One region of the Microbacterium sp. H1-D42 genome, then DNA from elsewhere that is predicted to be linked to it. Evidence: predicted binding sites of a transcription regulator. Region 1 holds the regulator's gene; the other holds the start of a gene.
The links. Region 1 encodes LexA, which represses DNA repair genes until DNA is damaged. Its sites were predicted from a motif close to TCGAACANNTGTTCGA; they were not measured.
Positions count from the first base shown of each region.

Region 2: MNR00_RS03445 (HNH endonuclease signature motif containing protein) is a predicted target of LexA. The motif match lies at 5,624-5,639, and genes of this name have one in related genera.

Region 1 covers NZ_CP093342.1:1,266,541-1,274,074, reverse strand. The annotation lists gene priA (bifunctional 1-(5-phosphoribosyl)-5-((5-phosphoribosylamino)methylideneamino)imidazole-4-carboxamide isomerase/phosphoribosylanthranilate isomerase PriA) at 1-206, opposite strand, end outside; gene hisH (imidazole glycerol phosphate synthase subunit HisH) at 319-951, opposite strand; gene hisB (imidazoleglycerol-phosphate dehydratase HisB) at 948-1,583, opposite strand; gene MNR00_RS06015 (histidinol-phosphate transaminase) at 1,580-2,671, opposite strand; gene MNR00_RS06010 (LysM peptidoglycan-binding domain-containing protein) at 2,715-3,113, opposite strand; gene lexA (transcriptional repressor LexA) at 3,434-4,120, shown strand; gene metE (5-methyltetrahydropteroyltriglutamate--homocysteine S-methyltransferase) at 4,190-6,502, opposite strand; gene MNR00_RS05995 (methylenetetrahydrofolate reductase) at 6,511-7,470, opposite strand.
Region 2 covers NZ_CP093342.1:749,491-757,024, reverse strand. The annotation lists gene MNR00_RS03465 (ABC transporter permease subunit) at 1-1,481, opposite strand, end outside; gene phnC (phosphonate ABC transporter ATP-binding protein) at 1,478-2,302, opposite strand; gene MNR00_RS03455 (phosphate/phosphite/phosphonate ABC transporter substrate-binding protein) at 2,348-3,271, opposite strand; gene MNR00_RS03450 (GntR family transcriptional regulator) at 3,445-4,191, shown strand; gene MNR00_RS03445 (HNH endonuclease signature motif containing protein) at 4,201-5,547, opposite strand; gene MNR00_RS03440 (EamA family transporter) at 5,677-6,540, opposite strand; gene MNR00_RS03435 (CPBP family intramembrane glutamic endopeptidase) at 6,624-7,454, opposite strand.

The sequences.
Region 1 (7,534 bases):
TTGCTGCCGCGACCGAACGCCGCATCGAGATCGACGAGGTGGATCCACTGCGCTCCGGCGTCGACGAACTCACCCGCCGCGTCAACAGGGTCGCCGTAGTTGGTCTCGGTGCCCGCCTCGCCCTGGGTGAGTCGCACCGCCTTTCCGCCCGCGACGTCCACGGCAGGCAGCAGGATCAGAGAAGGTGACTGTGCGAAATCGTTCATGACGTCCTTGGAGAAGGGGGTATGTGGGCCCGGATGGGCACGAGAGCGGCCACAGTGGCACGAGAGTTGAGAGTAGTCGGCGGCGGCGCAGTCCTCAAACCCTGTTGCAGCGTCAGAGGGATTCGACCCAGTTGCGCAGCAGTCGGATGCCAGCATCGCCGGACTTCTCGGGGTGGAACTGGGTGGCGGAGAGCGGACCGTTCTCGACGGCGGCGATGAACCTCTCGCCGTGTGTGGCGTACGTGACCGCAGGCTTCGGGAACGGCGGGATCACGTCCAGCTCCCATTCCTTCGCGGCGAACGAGTGCACGAAGTAGAAGCGCTCGTGCTCGAGGCCGCGGAACAGCACAGATCCTTCGCCAGGCTCGACCGTGTTCCAGCCCATGTGCGGCAGCACCGGGGCTTCGAGCTCGGTGACCGTGCCCGGCCACTCCCCCAGTCCCTCGGTGTTCTGCCCTCGCTCCAAGCCGCGCTCGAACATCACCTGCATGCCGACGCAGATGCCCAGCACGGGACGCCCGCCGGCCAGTCGCCGGTCGATGATCTCATCGCCACCATGGGCGCGCAACGCCTCATGGACGGCCGCGAATGCGCCGACGCCCGGCACCACGAGACCGTCGGCGGCGAGTGCCCGGTCGCGATCACGGGTCAGCTCCACGTCGGCTCCGGCCGCGACCAGCGCCTTGACGGCGGAGTGGACGTTGCCCGACTCGTAGTCGAAGACCGCGACGTGCGCAGTGCTCACAGCGCGCCCTTCGTGGACGGGATGCCCTCGACCAGGGGGTCGGCAGCCTTGGCCTGACGGAACGCACGCGCGAACGCCTTGAACTCGGCCTCGGCGATGTGGTGCGGATCGCGACCCCCGAGAACCCGGACGTGCACGGTGAGCCCAGCGTTGAACGTGATCGCCTCGAAGACGTGACGCACCAGCGAGCCGGTGAAGTGCCCGCCGATGAGGTGGAATTCGAAACCGGCAGGCTCGCCGTCGTGCACCAGGAACGGACGCCCCGAGATGTCGACGACCGCCTGCGCGAGTGCTTCGTCCAACGGCACGAGCGCATCGCCGTAGCGGGAGATGCCGGCCTTGTCGCCCAAAGCCTCACGGATCGCCTGTCCGAGCACGATCGAGATGTCCTCGACGGTGTGGTGCGCGTCGATCTGGGTGTCACCGTTCGCGCGAACGGTGAGGTCGGTGAGCGAGTGCTTCGCGAAGGCCGTGAGCATGTGGTCGAAGAACGGCACGGAGGTGTCGATGTCGCTGCGGCCGGTGCCGTCGAGGTTCACCTCGACCTCGACCGTCGATTCCGACGTGCTGCGCGTGCGCTTTGCAGTCCGAGAGTGCTGTGCGTTGCCCTTGACGGGGCGGAGGTCGCTCATGAGGGTGATCCTATCGACGCGAGTGCTTCCAGAAAGGCAGTGGTCTCGGCCTCAGTGCCCGCCGAGACGCGGAGGTGACCGGGGATGCCGACATCGCGGATGAGGACTCCGCGCTCGTACAGGGCTCGCCAGAGTGCCTGCGGGTCATCGACGCCGCCGAACAGCACGAAGTTCGACCACGATTCGTGCGGCAGGTAGCCGAGCGCTTCCAGCGTCGCGGAGATGCGATCGCGCTGCTCGACGATCTCGTCGACCATGCGCAGCATGGTCTCGGCGTTGCGCAGTGCCGCGACGGCGGCCGCCTGGGTCAGGGCGCTGAGGTGGTAGGGCAGGCGCACGAGGCGCAGCGCGTCGATGAATGCCGGGTCGGCCGCGAGGTATCCCACCCTGGCACCCGCGAAGGCGAAGGCCTTGCTCATGGTGCGCGAGATCGCCAGTCGCGGGCGGCCGTGCAGCACCGTGACCGCCGAGACGGCGTCGCGTGGAGCGAACTCGAAGTACGCCTCGTCGACGATCACCACACCGCGTGCTGCTTCGTACACCGCGGCGATCACGTCGAGCCCGAGCGGCGTGCCCGTCGGATTGTTGGGCGCGCACAGCAGCACGACGTCAGGGTCGGCGGCGGCGACCTGAGCGGCGGCATCCTGCGGGGTGAGCGTGTAGTCGTCATCCCGCGTGCCGGCGACCCAGCGTGCACCGGTGCCCTGGGCGATAAGCGGGTACATCGAGTACGTCGGCGCGAATCCGAACACCGTGCGCCCAGGACCCGCGAACGCCTGCATGATGTGCTGCAGCACCTCGTTGGAGCCGTTGCCGGCCCAGATCTGCTCGGCGGTGAGGCCATGACCGAGGTAGTCGGCGAATCCCTCGCGAAGCGTCGTGAACTCGCGGTCCGGGTATCGGTTGACGTCGCGCAGAGCGAGAGCGATGTCGTCGAGGATGTCGCTGGCGACCTCATCCGGAACCGGATGAGTGTTCTCGTTCACGTTCAGCGCGACGGGCAGAGGGGCCTGCGGAGCGCCGTAGGGAGTGAGCCCGCGAAGATCATCGCGGAGGGGCAGCTCATCGAGGGAGGTCACCCTTCCCATCGTAGGGCGAGCACCCGCCTTCGGCGGCTTCGTGACGGTCGGGTCAGTTGGCGTACGCGACCGGGATCGCGATATCGGAGCCGACCTGAATCAGTCCGGAGCTGAGGTTGTTCAGGCGCTTGACGTCTTCGATGACGACACGCGGGTCCGCTTCAGGTGCGACCTCGGCGGCGATCGACCAGAGCGTGTCGCCTGGCAGCACGGTCACCGTCTCGAACGAGACCGGTGCCGCCTGCGCACCGGAGGCGAGGGCGGACCCACCGGCGATCACCGAGACGGCGATGCCGATCACGATCGGGAGCGCGGCGATCGCGAGGAGGACGCGACGTCCACGCGTGGTCAGCCGCAGGCGGGTCGCCTTCACAGCCGGCACGTTCACAGGCCGGATCGGGTACACCGCGACCTGCGTGGTCATGGGTGCCGAGATTCCGATCGTGCTCATGTGATGCTCCTCTGCTCTGCCGCTGTTCTGCACTGGCGGTGTTCTGGGCCGAAGTGTCATAGCTTTCGCATCCGGCATCCGGCCGGGGAGGCCGGATGCGAAGCTACGTACCGAATGTATCTTCGAACTCGAACATCTGTCAAGAATTCTTCGAAACCGGATCACCTGATTCTTCGACACGCTCGAACAGATCTTCCGTTTTCACCTGTATCTCGGATACGGTTTCGATATGGACAGCCCATCATGGGCCACCGACATTCGAACCGGATGCCCGCGACCACGCGGATCCGCACCGGGCAGGAAGGTATGAAGGAGCACCGATGAGCGACAACACCGCCCCCGCATCCGAGGCTCCGCGTACACGTCGACGCAAGAGCCTGAGCGCGAAGCAGATGGCCATCCTCGAGGTGATTCAGACGTCGATCGCTCGGCACGGCTACCCGCCGAGCATGCGCGAGATCGGCGATGCCGTCGGCTTGAAGTCGCTGTCCAGCGTCACGCATCAGCTCGGCCAGCTCGAGCTCAGCGGCTACCTGCGCCGGGACCCTGGCAAGACCAGGGCGATGGAAGTGCTGATCGACCTGCCCGGCTCAGGCACCGAGAATCCGGCAGACACGGCGCCGTCCGTTGGCGACGCCGCACTCGTGCCACTCGTGGGGCAGATCGCCGCAGGCGTGCCGATCACCGCCGACCAGCAGGTGGAGGAGATCTTCCCGCTGCCGCGTCAGCTGGTCGGCAAGGGCGACCTCTTCATGCTGAAGGTCAGCGGCGAGTCGATGATCGACGCGGCCATCTGCGACGGCGACTGGGTCGTCGTGCGCACGCAGAACAACGCCGAGAACGGTGAGATCGTCGCAGCGATGATCGACGGCGAGGCCACGGTGAAGACGTTCCGCCGGCGCGACGGCCACACCTGGCTGCTCCCACGCAACTCGGCTTTCGAGCCGATCCTCGGCGATGACGCCGTCGTGCTCGGCAAGGTCGTCGCGGTGCTGCGCGCCGTCTGACAACAGCCAGAACGCGGAAATGCCCCCGCCGGTCTGAACCGGCGGGGGCATTTCTCATCGACTCGTGAGTCAGACGGCGACAGCCACGTCCTCGCGCACGCGACGGGTGGCCTCGACGATGTTGCGCAGCGAGGCGACGGTCTCGTCATAGCCGCGGGTCTTCAGACCGCAGTCCGGGTTGACCCACAGCTGGCGCATCGGCAGGGCGTCGACGGCACGGCGCAGCAGCACCTCGATCTCGTCGATGCTCGGCACACGGGGCGAGTGGATGTCGTACACGCCGGGGCCGATGCCGTGGTCGAAGCCGTACTCCGCGATGTCGCCGACGACGGCCATGCGGCTGCGGGCCGCCTCGATCGAGGTGACGTCGGCGTCCAGCGCGCGAATCGCGTCGATCACGACGCCGAACTCCGAATAGCAGAGGTGCGTGTGGATCTGCGTGGCAGCCGCCGCGCCGCCGGTGGCGAGGCGGAACGATCCCACCGACCAGTCCAGGTAGGCGGCCTGGTCGGCCGTCTTCAGCGGCAGCAGCTCGCGCAGCGCCGGCTCGTCGACCTGGATGATGGCGATGCCGGCCTGCTCGAGGTCGGCGATCTCATCGCGCAGTGCCAGGGCGACCTGGTTCGCGGTCTCGCCGAGGGGCTGGTCGTCACGCACGAACGACCAGGCCAGGATCGTCACGGGGCCGGTCAGCATGCCCTTGACGTGCTTGACGCTCAGCGACTGCGAATAGCCAGCCCAGGAGATCGTGATGGGCGCCGGACGCGACACATCGCCCCACAGGATCGAGGGCCGAGTGGCGCGCGAGCCGTAGGACTGCACCCAGCCGTGCTGCGTGACGGCGAACCCGTCGAGGTTCTCGGCGAAGTACTGCACCATGTCGTTGCGCTCCGGCTCGCCATGCACCAGCACGTCGAGGCCGAGGTCCTCCTGCAGCGCGACGACCTGATCGATCTCGCGCTTGAGGAACACGTCGTAGTCCTCGGCTGGCAGCTCGCCACGCAGGAACTGAGCGCGGGCGCGGCGGATGTCGCCGGTCTGCGGGAACGACCCGATGGTCGTGAGCGGCAGCGCGGGCAGGTCCAGCGCCTGCTGTGCGCTCTCGCGCTCCTCGTACGCGACGCGCGAGAAGTCGGCGTCCGCCACCTCGCGACCGCGCACGGCGCCGTCACGGACGCCGGGGGCGTCCTGACGATCCGTCAGCGCAGCGGATGCCTCGGCGAGCTCGGCAGCGATGGCATCCCGCCCCTGCGCGAGTCCCGCTGCGAGCGTCACGACCTGGCCGACCTTCTGGTCGGCGAACGCCAGCCACGACACGAGACGAGGATCGAGCAGCGTCTCCTCGGCGACATCGTGCGGCACGTGCAGCAGCGAGGTCGAGGTCGACGCCGCCACCGAGGTGGCTCCAAGAGCCCGCAGCGCCTCGAGCTTGTCGAAAGCGCCGTCAAGGTCGCCGCGCCAGATGTTGTGACCGTCGATCACACCGCCGACGAGCACCTTGTCGCCCAGCGCCGGAAGCGCGGCAGGAACATCGCCGCGCACCAGGTCGATCGCGATCGCCTCGATGGGAGCTGCGGCCAGAACGGCGAGCGTGTCGCCGAGAGCGGCGTAGGGTGCGGCCACCAGGATCGACGGGCGCTCCGAGGCGCCGCCGAGCACGGCGAGAGCGCGGGCCGCAGCACCCGCCAGCGTCGCGGTGTCGACCGGCAGCGACTCGCTGACCAGTGCCGGCTCATCCAGCTGCACCCACTCGGCACCGGCTGCCTTCAGCTGCGACAGCAGCTCGACGTACACCGGCAGCACATCATCCAGACGCGTGAGCGGGTCGTAGCCCTCTGGCGCAGCATCCGACGCCTTCGCCAGCGCGAGCAGCGTGACGGGCCCGACGATGACGGGGCGGGTGCGGAAGCCGCCGGCTGCCGCCTCGCGCACCTGGCGCACGATGCTGTCGTTCGACAGCGAGAAATTCGTCTCGGGTCCGATCTCTGGCACGAGGTAGTGGTAGTTCGAGTCGAACCACTTCGTCATCTCGGATGCTGCACGGTCGCCCTCTCCGCGGGCGATCGTGAAGTACGCCGGCAGCCCGATCGTGCCGTCGGCCTCGCGCAGGTCCTCGAAGCGTGCCGGGATCGCGCCGACGGTCACAGCAGCGTCGAGCACCTGGTCGTAGAACGAGAACGACTCCGGGATGGCGGAGTCCTCGCTGCCGAGACCCAGCGACGCCAGGCGCACTCGGGTCGCCGCGCGCAGCGCAGCGGCGGTGCTCTCCAGCTCTGCCTGATCGATGCGACCGGCCCAGAAGGACTCGACGGCCTTCTTCAGCTCGCGACGACGTCCGATGCGCGGGTAGCCGAGGATCGTCCCGGCGGGGAAAGCGGTCATGAGATTCCTTACTTCGTTGTTGCGGAGAGCTGTGGGGTTGCGGAGCGCTGATCCTCGGGGATCACACCCGACGAGCGGAGGACGTCCAGCACGGTCTCGTGCTGGTTGAAGGCGTAGAGGTGCACGCCGGGCGCACCGCCGTCGACGACGGCGCGGACGAGATCGGATGCCCAGCGGATGCCGATCTGACGGCGCCCCTCGGCGGTCGGCTCGATCTCGAGCGCGATCGCGAGCTCGCTCGGCAGCTCCTCGCCGGTGAGCTCGAGCACACGGGTGAGGCGGGTGGGCGAGGTGATCGGCATGATGCCGGGAAGGATCGGGATCGTGACGCCGGCGCGGCGGGCGCGCTCGACGAACGCCAGGTAGTGGTCGGGGTGGAAGAACAGCTGCGTGATCGCGAGCGTGGCGCCGGCGGCCTGCTTGGCAAGGAGCGCGTCGACGTGCTGGCTGCTGTAGGCGGAGCGCGGATGCCCGTTGGGAAACGCTGCGACGGCGATGTCGACCTTGCAGCGCGGTGCGACCCGAATGGCTCCGGGGTTGCCGGGAACGGGGGACTCCTCATATGGGGCGCGTTCCGCCTGCACCCGGTCGATGAGCTGCACGAGCTGCGCTGAGCTCTCCAGGTCGCCGAGGAACGGCTCGCCGTCCTGGTGGCCGGCGGGCGGGTCGCCCCGCAGAGCGAGGAAGCTGCGCACCCCGGCATCCAGGAACTCGCGGATCAGCCGCGCGGCACCCGCGTAGGTGTTGCCCACACAGGTGAGATGCGCGAGCGGCTCAGTGTCGGTGTGAGCGCGGATGTAGCGCAGCACATCGAGCGAGCGACCGCCGGTCGAGCCTCCGGCACCGTAGGTGACCGAGAGGAAGTCGGGGCCGGCAGCAGCCAGCTGATCGATCGTCTCGTGCAGCGCCTTGGCACTCGCATCGGTGCGCGGCGGGTAGAGCTCGAAGGAGAACGGGACGCGACTCATGGCATTCTCCTCACGGTGTCGGTGCCCCCGATCGGTCGGAGAGCGTTTACAGAACGCTAGGTGA
Region 2 (7,534 bases), 520 kb from region 1:
ATCTGCAGCCGGGTGGCGCCTGTTGCCGCGAGTGCCCGCTCCGGCCCTCGCGGCACCTCTTCGAACGAGTCGGCGATCAGCTTGCCGAGCAGCCCGATGCCGCCGATCGCGAGGGCGATGGTGCCGGCCTGCGGCCCGAGCCCGGTGATGATGATCAGCACGATCGCCAGGATCAGCTCTGGGATGCCGCGGATGATCACCAGCAGCATCCGGAATCCGCCCTGCACCCCGGCGTTCGGGGCGACGTTGCGGGCGGCGAGCGAGCCGATGATCAGTGACAGCACGAAGGTGATGAGGGTCGCGGCGAGCGCGATCCGGATCGTGTCGAACATCGCCAGCGCGATCGTCTCGAAGCCGTAGCTGCCGAAGTTCGGCGGCCAGAAGCTCGCGAGCACCGCCGGCACCTTGGCCCAGAAGGTGAGGAAGTCGCTCCAGACGATGTCGCTGACGATGACGGATGCCACGACCACCGCCACGGCGATCCAGCCCGCGATCGTGTTGCGCACCCGTGTTACGGTCCATGGCCGGTGTGCGGCCTGCTCGATGGATTCGAACGTCGGTCCGTGCAGCTGCCGACGTGCCCGCCGTCCGCTCCTGCGCCGGAACAGCTTGACGAACACGCCCCGTCCGGCATCCTTCTCGCCCAGCATCGCCACGCGCACGGCGCTGGAGATGATCTCCATCGCCACGCACAGCACGAAGATCACGAGTGCGATGCCGAGCCCGAGTCCGTAGTTCAGCGACTTGAACGCGTGCGACATCTCCAGACCAAGGCCGGCGACGCCCACGTAGCCCAGCACGACCGAACCGCGCAGGTTGATGTCGTTGCGATGCAGCACGGTGGCGACCCAGCTGGGCAGCACCTGGGGCAGGATGCCGGCGGTGAACTCCTGCAGCTTCGTGCCACCGGCTGCACGGACGGCGAGGCGCGGGCCTTCGTCAATCTGCTCGATCGCGTCGGCGAACATCTTCGAGATCATGCCGATGGAGTGGATGCCGATGGCGAGGATTCCAGGCAGCGTGCCCAGCGAGAACATCAGCACGAACACCATCGCGAGCACCACGTCTGGCAGGGCGCGGGTGAAGACGCCGATGAAGCGTGCGATGCCGCGAGCCGTGCTGTTCGGGGTGGTGTTGGATGCTGCGAGGTACGCGATCGGCACCGAAAGCACGGCGGCGAGCAGGGTGCCGGTGAGTACGAGCCCAACGGTGAGCACCGTCAGGTGCAGCAGTTCCGCGGGCTCGGGAAAGCGGAGTCCGCCGACGCGGGCGAAGAAGTTCTGGGCGTTGGCCATGCTGTCGGCGACGCCGGCGAAGGTGATGTTCAGATCGATCAGCGCGCCGACGGCGAGACCGGCGATCACGATCAGAGTGAGCCCGGCGCTGATCTTCTCGGGGCTGAGCGGCCGGCGCGGGGCGCGGGCCTCGAGGTCTGCCGGTGGTGCGGTGGGCGCCGCGGGCGGCGGGGCGAGCAGCGTCATGCCACTGGCTCCGGCACGAGCAGCTCGCGCTCGAGGATCCGCATCTCGGCGGTGGTGGTCGCGACGCGTCCGTAGATCTCCATGACTTTGGCCTTGTCGAGGTCATCGGTGGTGGTGTCGAGCACGACCTCACCGTGTCGCAGTCCGACGATGCGGTCGGCCCAGTCGATGGCGAGATCGACCTGGTGCAGGCTGCACAGTACGGTGAGGCCGTCATCGGCGGCGATCTCGCGGATCAGCGCCATCACCTGCGAGCTCGACTCGGGGTCGAGTGAGGCGACGGGCTCGTCGGCGAGCAGCACCTCGGGGTCCTGCATGAGCGCGCGGGCGATGGCGACGCGCTGCTGCTGTCCGCCGGAGAGGGTGTCGGCGCGCTGGTAGGCGCGATCGAGCAGCCCGACTCTGTCGAGATGGCCGAGCGCGCGCAGCTTGTCCGCGCGGGAGTAGCTGAACAGTCCGAGCCGCGGGCCGCGCAGACTCGAGAGCGCCCCGGTGAGCACGTTCTCGAGCACGGTCAGCGAACTGACCAGCTCGAACTGCTGGAAGATGAAGCCGACCCGGCTGCGGAGGCGACGCAGGGCGCGACCGCGCAGGGTGGGCACATCCTGACCGAGCACGCCGACCGACCCCGCTGTGGGGATCTCGAGCGCGTCGATGTGGCGCAGCAGGGTGGACTTGCCCGACCCCGAGAGACCGAGCAGCACGACGATCTCGCCGCGTCCGACTGTGAGGTTCACATCGGCGAGCGCGGTTGTCGTACCGAAGCGCTTGGTGAGCGATTCGATGCGGACGATCGGCTCGGTGGTGTTGATCGTGTTCATGCTCGTCTCTCGGGGTCGGTCCGTCACAGGGTCAGTGCGTCGAGGTCAGGCCTGGCACTGGCTGGCGTTGGTCTTCTTGCAGATGTCGCGGATGACGTCGTAGTAGGAGTCGTCAACGGGCTTCGTCTCGAAGAAGACCGAGCGGAAGCCGTCGGAGTCGGCGCTGGTCACGCCGGACTCGATGATCTGGTCGATCGTGACTTCGGCGAGCAGGTCGGTCAGCTGCGTCTTCAGCTCGTCCGGCAGGTTGTCGGAGTACACCAGCGGAGCACCCGGCACCATCGTCTCGGCGATGACCTTCACCTTGTCGGATTTGGCGACCTCAGAGTCCTCGGCGAACCCGACCTCGCACTCCTTGCCCTCACCGGTCTTGGTGACGCTTACGTCGTGCTTTCCGGCGAAGACCGGGGTGACGTCCTTCTCGGGGTCGATGCCCGCGTCCAGCAGGTTGTAGCTCGGGAACAGGTAGCCGGAGGTCGACGACGGGTCGACGAAGCAGACCTTCTTGCCCGCGAAGTCCGCGAGGGTCTTCACGTCGCTGTCCTTGGGGGCGATGGCCTGGGAGTAGTACCCCGGCTCCTGGCCCTCCTTGGTGACGATCGACGAGATCGGCGTGAGCTTCGCGCCGTTGTTCGTCGCGGTGATGTAGGTGAAGCCCGAGAACGAGGCGACGTCGACTTTGCCGGCGATGGCGGCTTCGATGAGGGCCGCGTAGTCGGTCGACTCGTGGTACTCGACCTTCTTACCGGTCTCCTGCGCGATGTAGTCCATCAGCGGGCTGTAGTTGGTCTCGGTGTCGACCGAGTCGGGGACGACGCCGAAGACGAGCGTGTTCTCGTCGACCGCGTAGCCGCCTGCCGCTGCGGGTGCGTCGGTGCCGGGGGCCGCACCGGCCGAGCCGGAGCAGGCTGCGAGGCCGAGCCCGAGCAGGGCGAGACCGGCAAGAGCGGGGAGAGCGCGAAGCTTCATGAGGACCTTTCAGAGGGGTACGGGAAGGTGTCCGCGAGAAACTCTGACAGGTCGAATGCCGAGAAATATACCTATCTCGGCACTGTTCAGCAGCCGTTCACCCAGGATTCGCCAGGATGAACGACAGGCGAACAGGGCGGCGATCACCCTACTCGGCCAAGTAGTATGCCTATGTGACTGAAGCTGTCTACACCCGGATCGCGGAAGACCTGCGGGCGCGGATCACGACCGGGGATCTGCGCCCTGGCGATCGCGTCCCGACCGAGGCCGAGCTCGCCGAACGGTGGCGCACGTCGCGTGGCCCGATCCGCAACGCGCTCAGCACCCTGCGCGCCGAGGGGCTGATCGAGACGCACCGTGGCCGCCCGGCGAGGGTGGTGTCGAAGAAGGCCGATCAGGCAGTCGACATGTCGGTGCCGTTCACGCGCTGGGCGCACGACCTCGGGGTGACGCCGGGGGCGATCACCCAGGAACTGAGTCTGCGCAAGGCCGGTGCCGAGCGGGCGGCGGCGCTGGGCGTCGCCGAGGGGGACACGATCGTGAGCGTCGTGCGCCTGCGGCTTCTCGACGGGCGACCCACCATGCTGGAGCGGCTGTGCTACCGCGAGGACGTGGGCCGGCTGCTGCTGGATGTCGACACGGATGCCGTGTCGATCACCGAGTACCTCGGGTCGCGAGGGCATGGCATCGTGACCGTGCAGCACGAGATCGATGCGGTGGCGGCGGATGCTCAGGATGCCGCGCTGCTGCGCGTGGCACCCGGTTCGCCGATCCTGCGCCTGAGTCGCATCTCGCGCGACGCTGACGGCCGCGTCTTCGAGGCTTCGGAGGACCGCTACCTCAGCGAGGTCGTGCGCTTCACCGTCTCAGGCTCGGGCGTCTCGAACGACGGCCAGTACCTGCGCGCTGTCGGCGGGTGAGCTGCGCGGCTACGCGGCGATGTCGTATCTGGCTCTGCCACCAAGGCGGGGTGTCCGCAACGGATCGACGAACGGCGGCGGCACGAACCAGACCTGAGCGGACACACCGGCCCCCTCGATGTTGATCTCCCACCCGCTGTCGTGGATGCGATGGTGACAGTTGTCGCAGAGCAGCACGCCGTTGTCGAGATCGGTGGGCCCGGAATCTCGCATCCACCAGCGGATGTGATGCGCTTTCGCCATGCCGGGCGGCAGTCCGCACATGGCGCATCCGCCGTCACGCTCGCCGAGCGCGAGCCGCTGCGCGGGCGTGAACAGGCGCTTCTCGCGCCCCCAGTCCAGGATCTCGCTGTCTCCGCCGAGCACGCAGGGGATGACTGCGCCTGAGGCCGCCATCCTTCGCACCGCGCTGATGCTGATCGGCTCGTCGACGCCGTCGATCGTGCCGTACCCGCTGCCGTCCGTCAGGTCGTCCAGGTTGACGCGCACGACGACGGTGGCGCCATTCAGGGGAACTCGGTCGGTGCTGCATCCGACCGCGTGCTCGCAGAGCGCGGTCAGCGCATCCGCCTGCAGCATCGGCACAGTTCGCTGATCCGCATCCAGCCCATCGGGTGCGATAGCCCCCTTGCGAGCACCGAACACAGCTGACACGTGCCCTTGCACGGACGCCTTGATCGGGGCACCCGCCTCGACGGTCGTGACCAGGTTCAGGTGGAACATCCCGTCGCGTTCGAACATGGTCGCCGAGCGGCGACTCCGGCGCTCGTCTTCGCGCATCTCGATCCCGTCGGGGTCGAGGAATGCCTCCGCCCTGGCGAGCAGCTTGCGCACGTCGTCGAGCGAGAATCCCACCGCCTTCGCCGCCAGCAGCTCCTCCGCCTCGGCGATCCGGTCTGCGCCGACCTTCAGACGACTCCGGTCCAACAAGGCGATGATCAGGCCCGCGGCAGACGTGCTCATCTGACCCGCGCATACCGCCCGCCGCACGGCCGGGTACTTCGCGGGAACAGGTTCCCCCACCAGGTTGGTGCGCGGCGCGATCGCCTCGCCCACCTTCACCAGCCGGGCCGCATCACCCGCCGACGACCCCGTCGTCGACGCGATCAGCTGGGCCGTGTTGCGGAATCCGTGCTGCTTCGCCAGCGAGTCCGCCCCGAGCTCGGGACGCGATTCATGCGCTATCTCGGCGGCCACCTCGGCCTGCAGCGCATCCAATTGCCGCCGCATCAGCCCGATCGCCGCATTCGTGCTGACCAACCGGGGCCGCGGGAGACCCGCCGCGTCGCCGGCATCCGCCCACACCGCGTCGAGGCGATCCATCGCCTCATGCAGTGCAGACAGGTGATCTGACATGCCTTCAGCCTACGTCCGACCAGGCAGGCAAGTCAATGCTTTGTTCTATATTCTTCTCGCGCAGGCAACTATTGAATAGTACAGTTGTTCTATATCAGTATCCACCGACACCGTCGCGGACCACCGCCTTCAGAAGGCGAGCAGCACGACGCCCGCGACCACGACCACAGAGGCCGCGATGCGGAGCCCTGGCCGCGACTCCTTCAGCACGAACGCGCCGAACAGGCTGATCAGCACGACGCTGACCTCGCGCAGCGGCGCGATCAGCGCGACCGGGGCGATCGTGATCGCCTGAAGCACGAGGATGTACGACAGCGGCGACAGGATGCCGAAGGCGATGATCCGGCGCCACTCGCGACGCCCCAATTGCCAGACGGATGCCCAGCGCCGCCGCACGACGACGCTGTAGAAGGGCAACTGCAGCACCGTGGTGCCCACCATGAAGGCCACCGGCGAGAGGCTCCATTCACGCACCGAGTGGGCGTCCCATATCGTGTAGGTCGCGATCATCACGCCGGTGAGCAGTCCGAACAGCACCGCGGGGTCGACGCCGCGGCGCACTCCTGAGGAGTCGCGGTCGACGAGTCCGATGCCGATGACTCCGAGCAGCACCAGCGCCACACCGCCCAGCGCAACCGCAGAGGGTCGCTCACCCAGCAGCACCATGGCGATGATGACCGACCGGAACGGCCCACTCCCCCGCGCGGTGGCGTAGACGGTCGAGAGGTCCCCGACCTGATATCCGCGCTGCAGCACCGCCATGTAGAGCACGTGCAGCACGGCCGATACGCCCACGCCGAGCAGGAATCCGCGAAGGTCGTCGGTGCCGAGCCCGCCGGTGAACGGGATCGCGCCCGCCCAGATCACGGCACTCGCCAGAGCGCCCCACCACAGGAACGGCACGCCCGCGCGGCTTACGTTGTGCGCGATGACGTTCCACGCGGCGTGCGCGACGGCGGCGGCAAGCGCCAGGGCGATGGCGAGACCGGACACCCGACGACCTTAGCGCGGGGGCGACGAGCGCCGAGACAGCTCGGTGACGGCGCGAGGCGCGTTGGCGTCTTCGCGGGCGCGGGTCAGAATCTCGCCTCGCCGGGAGTGCTGATCACATCGGCTGCCGGGGTCACCTTGCCGCGAATGAAGATCAGCAGGATGAGTCCGACAATGATCACAGCCGGATTGCCGAGCCCTCCAAGCGTGGCCCCCAGCCCCGTGGTCGGGTAGCTCGTCGCCAGGAAGATCGAGGGATCCGTCGACGCGTGCAGCAGAATCGGCCAGACCAGACTGCCGGTGACGCGCAAGGTGAGGTACATCAGGATGCCGAATCCGAAGGTGTACACCAGTTGGAACAGCGTCGCGAGCAGCGACTGACCGGTGAGCAGGTTCCCGGCGTGCAGCACTGCGAAAAGCGCAGCCGAGACGGTGGCGACGGCGATCTCCCGGTAACCGTGCTTGCGCATGAGGTTCACCACGACGCCGCGCGTCAGCGTCTCCTCGGCGAAGCCGATGCACAGCCCGGCGACGAGCCATGCGATGACGGCACTGGCACCGGCCGTGCCGTAGTCGACAGTTGCGAAATGCACGATGTTGAACACCAGCACGGTCGCGACGCCGATCCACATCCACCCACGGCCACGGATCGGCTGCGGACCGAACAGCTCGCGGAACCAGCCGAGCGACCACGCGAACAGCACGAGCACCAGACCGCCGAACGCGATCGGGATGACCGTGAAGATCCACACCTTTGCGGCGTCATCCAGCCCCGCGGAATCCGGGAAGAGCGGCGCGAACAGCAGCGGGACGTACTGGTAGACGACGAAGTACGCGGCGACGGCGATCGCCGACCGCCACCACCCGCCCTTCTCCCAGAAGCGCTGCCAGGCGTTCGTGCTCTTGATGTCTGACATTTCTCTCGCCCCTCCGTGTGTGGCTCATGAAACGACCGAGCCGATCCGACATTAGCGCTCGCGAACAGACCTCGGGTGCA